DNA from 2 places in the Alteromonas sp. HB246098 genome. Region 2 is predicted to be linked to the other one. Evidence: predicted binding sites of a transcription regulator. Region 2 holds the regulator's gene; the other holds the start of a gene.
The links. Region 2 encodes LexA, which represses DNA repair genes until DNA is damaged. Its sites were predicted from a motif close to TACTGTATNNNNATACAGTA; they were not measured.

Region 1 (3,170 bases), 250 kb from region 2:
GCAATCATTTTGCGCTTGTCATTATTTAAGTAGTTTGTACCAATAACGTTTCGCGGTTAATGCGAAACGCTTTTATGTGGAATAGAAGAAACACGGATTAAAGGAAAGCAAAAGGTAAATTCTGTGCCGTTAAAATCAGAAGTCACGCTCAGTGAACCTTGGTGCGCTCTTGCAATTTCTGATGCGATAAATAACCCCAACCCTAACCCGTCGTTTTTTACACTGCTTTCTTTACGCCAGAAAGGCTGAAAAAGACGCGCCTTAGACTCATCAGATATTGGTGTACCGCTATTTTGCACACTGAGAATAAAATCGTTTCGGTTGGTGATGACTTTCACATATACCGGATGGGCTTGGTCACCGTGAACCAGTGCATTTTTCAGTAAATTAGATAAAAGCTGACACACTCGCTTTTCATCACAGACCAGCTGCTCGGTGATATCGATATGCGTTCTGATAGTGCAATTAGGGTAATTAGTAGCTAGCTCTTCAGCCGTATAATTCAACTGTTGCGCTAAACTGACTGCTTTGGCCATTTTCACAGGTAGCCCTTCGCCCATACGGCTATGAGTAAAGTCCATCGCATCTTCAATTAAACGCGTCATCCTCTGCACACTATTTTTCATTCTCGACACTGCTTTAAATACAGGTACTTGAACAGTGCTGGCTATTTGACTGTCTTTTATTATGTCGTCAAGAAAGCTGATACCAATTTGAATGGAAGATAAGGGCGTCCGAATATCGTGGCCTAAAATAGCGATATACTGTTCTTGAAGGCGAGCAATATTTCTTGCATCAGTAAGTTGCGCCTGTGAACGCTCCATCTGGTCTTTTAATAAAATTTGGCTAGATATAAGTTTAGCGAAAGCGCTAATTTGCCCGTGAACAAGTTCGTTGCGTAACTCCCTAGGTTCTGGGTCTAGGCCGCAAAGCGTTCCAAAAAAGTTACCATTTGCATCGTATATGGGGTAGGAGAAATAACTTTCAAAGCCATACATAATAGGAATGGGATTATCACAATATTCACTATCAGCAGATGCATGATTAATGACTATCTGTTTTTTGCTAGCTCTGACGGTTCTACAAAAGGTAGTTTCAATTTCCAAATGATCGCCAGGCGTTAGACCAAATTCTGCATTATCTAATACGGCACACATTGTCCATGCTTCTTCGGTGACTCTCGCAACACAGATAAAACGCAAATCTAAGCTACTGGCCAATATTTGCATTATATAAGGGACTGCTTCGATTGCGTCGATAGCCTGAATATTTTGCTGAACAGCTTCACTCACTACCATAACTTTAGAGTTCCTTTTTTCGAGAGTGTGCTTATGAACACTACATTTCTACTGTTCCAGGTATGTAGGACGCTGAAATAAATTACTAATTTACGGTTCCCCGAGGACTTTGAATCCAAGCGTACATGAAGCTCCCAAACTACACTAAAGTATAATCAGCAGCAATGTTACCGATAATGACAAGAATATTTTCTACTTACTGTTTATTTATACAGTATTTTACTGTACAGTTTTTGTGTCTTTAATAAACAGGGGACCTACCATGGCCATTACCACACAGTATGTTGTTACGCACAAAGGGGTAGAAAAATTGGTAACTACCGACAAAAAAGAAGCGGATCAGTACGATAAGATGCTTGATGCAGCAGATAACCTTGCTGACTATATTCACGCGAAGGGCATAAAGCTAGACGATAGCGTAGTTGAAGAGCTCACAATTATGCTGGCGAAAAACAAAGATAAAGTCGGCAAAATCTTTAAAGGCGCTACAGCAGAAAGCGTATTAGAAGATGAAAGCGCAGAAGTAGTAAAGCTACAGGCCAACGGCTGATAATGTAGCTCAACTCCCCCTTTATGTCGTTATGATAAACAATAAGTAAGAGCAACTGCCGCTTTAAATGCGTAAGTTCTGATAACATAACTTCGCAAAATGATGTTATTTGATAACATCACTTTAAAGCGGTGCTACCTCCCGTTACTTGCTTCTTGCTAGCTGAAATAAGTTGGTAAACAAGTAAGAAACAAAGTATCGCCTTTGCTAATGTGAACATAAGACATATATACAGGTCGGGCTTAGCGTGAATACCATCAATAAAAACAATAGCACTCATTCCCAGTGCAACGCAGTGCCTAAAAAGCACAACGCATTAATAGAAGAGTGCAACCCAGCAATTGAAGTAAATAATTTACAGTTTTCGTACAGTAAAGAAAGCCCGCCCGTCATTGATATAAAAGAATGGCAGGTGCCACAAGGTGAACATGTTTTTCTATCAGGCCCTTCGGGTAGCGGAAAGAGTACATTGCTTAATTTACTATGCGGTACTTTGGCACCCACCCAAGGCGACATAACCTTGTTATCGCAGCCCTTCTCTTCCTTATCAAACCGTCAGCGAGACAAGTTTAGAGCACGCAATATTGGCGTTGTCTTTCAGCAGTTCAATCTTATTCCGTATCTTTCTGTGGCACAAAATATTAACGCTGCAGTGTACTTCGCAAATAGTAAAGTAAGTAAAACGGCAGGAGATGATAAGCTTCTCCATTTACTCGACAAGCTACAGCTTCCTTCACAAGTACTACACGCAAAGGCCGATGCCCTAAGTATAGGCCAGCAGCAGCGTGTAGCTATAGCCCGAGCGCTTATTAATGACCCACAGTTATTAATTGTCGATGAACCGACTTCGGCGTTAGATAGCGATGCGCGAGATAGCTTTATGTCGCTGTTAAAAGATGTTGCAGATAAGAGCACCATGATTTTCGTTAGCCATGATAAAGCCATGGAGAGCTATTTTGACCGTCATTGCAGTATCAGTGAATTGAGCCCAAGTACGAACCACGCAATATCCTCAGTCGGTGGCATCGAACAAGCACAGGAGCGTGCGTAATGCTAAGTACCATTGCTATTGAAAGTCTAAAGCGCAGGAAAACAACGGCAATACTTACGCTGTTAAGCATTACCATCAGCATTAGTTTACTTCTATGCGTTGATATTATTCGCAGCCAAGTGAAAACCAGCTTTACGCGAACAGTGTCCGGCGTCGACCTTATCGTTGGTGCTCCAAGCGGCCAGCTTAATCTACTATTGTCGTCGGTGTTTAATATAGGAACACCCACTAAGGGCATTGAATATAAGAGTGTTGCATCGCTTAAATCTAA
Region 2 (3,170 bases):
CTGGCTCTTTAGCGATAACCACTACTGGCATGTAGCCATGGTCTTTTCCGCAAAGTTCTGCGCACTGCCCGCGATAAATGCCCGGCTCATTGACCTTGGCCCATGACTCGTTAATAAAGCCTGGGTTTGCATCTTTTTTAACGGCAAAATCTGGAACCCACCACGAATGGATAACGTCGTCAGAGGTAATAAGAAAACGTACTTTTTTCCCAGTTGGAATGACTAACGGACGGTCAACTTCAAGCAAGTAATTGTCGGTTTTTTGAAATTTGTTCTCTATTTGCTCACGCTGAGTAGCAAGCAGTGAGTAAAATTCCACGTCGCTGTCCATGTACTTGTAGTGCCATTTCCACTGAGAGCCCGTGACTAACACTGTCATGTCAGGCTCAGACGTGTCTTCCATTGCAATAAGCGTGTTCGCCGCCGGCACAGCCATAAAAATTAGAATAAGAAAAGGAACAACGGTCCATGCTATTTCAACCTTCACGTTTTCGTGAAAGTTAGCGGGCTTAGCGCCACGAGACTTCCGATGAAGATACATTGAGGCAAACATCACCCCAAATACGACTACCGCAATCCCTACGCATATAAAAAACATCAGCATATGCAGATCATAAACCTGCCCGCTGATGTCGGTGGCACCGCGTCTTAAATTAAGAGAAGAGACTTCTTCACTAACTTCTTGCGCAAGAAGTAACGGGGAAAAAAGCAAAAACGGTATTGTTGAACACCACTTTGCGAAAACGGTCGTTAGTTGTTTCACTCAGCACCTCCGTAATAGCAAGACCAAAAACGCTGATTATTTTGCGCGCTGCCCTACCAAATGGTTTGCGAACGATTGACCCATCACCTCAACTTGTAAAACAAATTTAGAGCCATTGTTATTATTTTGTTAATCTCTGTATAAGAATTGCGCAATAATGCCGTGCCGTCTAGTCTTTTCTATTAAAAATTTAATGAAGAGGTTAATTTTTAATCATTTCATGTGGCAGGGTTGCGTTACAATTTTGGTAGAGTGGGTATAAGGCGTGCTGACGGCGCTTAAAAAATCAAACGCGCATTTTGAACGGGGAGTTGATAAGGATGAAGCTTTATTTGGTCACAAAATCAACAATTAACACATCGCTTCTCGTGTTTTTCAAACAAATTTTCAAATAATAAATGTGCTTTAGCCACTCTGTACTCGGGCCAAATAGCGCATATCTTTCATACAATGGTGATGTCAGATTTCATAATTTTGAAACATACCAATAAACGCTAAACTAAGAAAATTAACTAAAATTTGGTACTAAAAGACATAAAAAAAGCGGCTAATACGCCGCTTTTGATTGAAGATGCTAAAACCTTACATCCAGTCGGCGTTTCTTATAACACCCACGGCAATACCTTCTATAGCAAAAGGCTCATTAGCAAGGTCTACTTTAATTGGCGAAAACTCTTCGTTTTCAGCATGAAGTAATACTTCACGACCGCGCTTTTCTAAACGCTTAACCGTAACGTCTTCATCCACCCGCGCTACAACTACCTGACCGTTGTGGACATCAGTCGTGCGATGCACAGCAAGAAGATCGCCATCCAAGATACCGATGTCCTTCATACTCATGCCGTTTACACGAAGTAAAAAGTCAGCCTGAGGCTGAAACAAAGCAGGGTCGACCTTGTAGTGAGATTCTACATGCTCTTGCGCCAAAATTGGCTCACCAGCCGCCACGCGCCCGATAAGGGGCAGGCCTTCTTCTTCTGGTGCAGTGTCCTCAAGGGGGATATTGAGCTTAATACCACGAGAGGTACCAGGCAAAATTTCAATTACGCCCTTACGCGCCAATGCCTTCAAATGTTCTTCTGCTGCGTTGGCAGAACGAAAACCAAGTTGACGAGCAATTTCCGCACGCGTAGGCGGCATTCCCGTTTCTTGCATGGTTGTTTTAATAAGTTCTAAAACTTCAGTTTGTCGAGCTGTGAGTGGGCGCATAAAAGACCTGTCTGTTCATACAGTTCCTGTAAGTATATACACCTAAAAACAAATAACAAGTAGTAAGCCTTGTGAGAAAAGCTCGAGGTGCTTTTAACATTCTTTATTTCCTATAAAAAATGTAGCTAATTCGTAACCCCATTATCACGAAACTGACACGCTCAACGCTTAGCGTAATTTTGGGCAGATGTTAATTACCCTACAAATAAAACTTAATTCATTAATTACAATGGAAAATCTATGAAACTAACTAAAAAAATACTCACGGTATTAGTCATCACTCTAAGCTTAGCAGCGTGTGATGACGACTCTGTAGAAGTCGTTGAGGTAGAAAAACAGGTAGTTGTAGAAAACACAGTAACCGTGGTCGAAACAGTTGAAGTTCCTGTTATCGTTCAAGTACCGGCTGGAGAGGCCCCGAATATACAGATAGGGGCGCGCCCATCTTTTCTTGTAGAGGATATGGATGATGGAGAGCTAAAGAGTGCACTACAACAATGTAGTGAAGGCCCGTTTTATAAAACAGATTTTTCAATTGGGCATCGTGGAGCGTCACTGCAGTTCCCGGAGCACACGAAAGAAGCCTACGAATCAGCGGCAAAACTTGGCGCAGGAATAGTAGAGTGTGACGTTACATTTACTAAAGATAAAGCTTTAGTGTGCAGGCATTCGCAGTGTGACTTGCATACTACAACGAATATACTCTCAACCGATTTGGCTGATAATTGCTCTGTACCCTTTACACCGGCCGACCCTGAAAATGGCATTGCCGCCCAAGCGCAGTGCTGCACCAGCGATATAACACTCGCAGAATTCAAAACGCTAAAAGGTAAAATGGACGCAGCGAACCCAAATGCAACCACTGTAGATGAGTATTTAGATGGTACAGCAAACTGGCGCACAGACTTATATTCATCAAAAGGTACCCTGTTAACACACGCAGAAAGTATAGAACTGTTCAAAAAGTTAAATGTGAAAATGACACCAGAGCTTAAAACGCCATCTGTTCAAATGCCTTTTGATGGTTTCACACAGCAACAATATGCTCAAAAGATGATAGATGAATACAAAGCAGCAGGCATTGAACCAGAAAATGTCTGGCCCCAGTCATTTAACTTAGCAGATGTGAAATACTGGATTGAGAATGAACCAGCTTTCGGCAATCAAGCGGTGTATCTAGACGATAGATATGGCGCCC

Region 1: a site for LexA is predicted at 1,496-1,515, ahead of ACYTPF_RS11585 (YebG family protein). Genes of this name have one in related genera too.

What each region holds. Positions count from the first base shown of each region.
Region 1 covers NZ_JBTZUG010000004.1:364,980-368,149, reverse strand. Annotated here, with positions in the region: gene ACYTPF_RS11590 (GAF domain-containing sensor histidine kinase) at 57-1,292, opposite strand; gene ACYTPF_RS11585 (YebG family protein) at 1,561-1,848, shown strand; gene ACYTPF_RS11580 (ABC transporter ATP-binding protein) at 2,096-2,899, shown strand; gene ACYTPF_RS11575 (ABC transporter permease) at 2,899-3,170, shown strand, end outside.
Region 2 covers NZ_JBTZUG010000004.1:118,058-121,227, reverse strand. Annotated here, with positions in the region: gene coxB (cytochrome c oxidase subunit II) at 1-763, opposite strand, end outside; gene lexA (transcriptional repressor LexA) at 1,346-1,972, opposite strand; gene ACYTPF_RS10450 (glycerophosphodiester phosphodiesterase family protein) at 2,213-3,170, shown strand, end outside.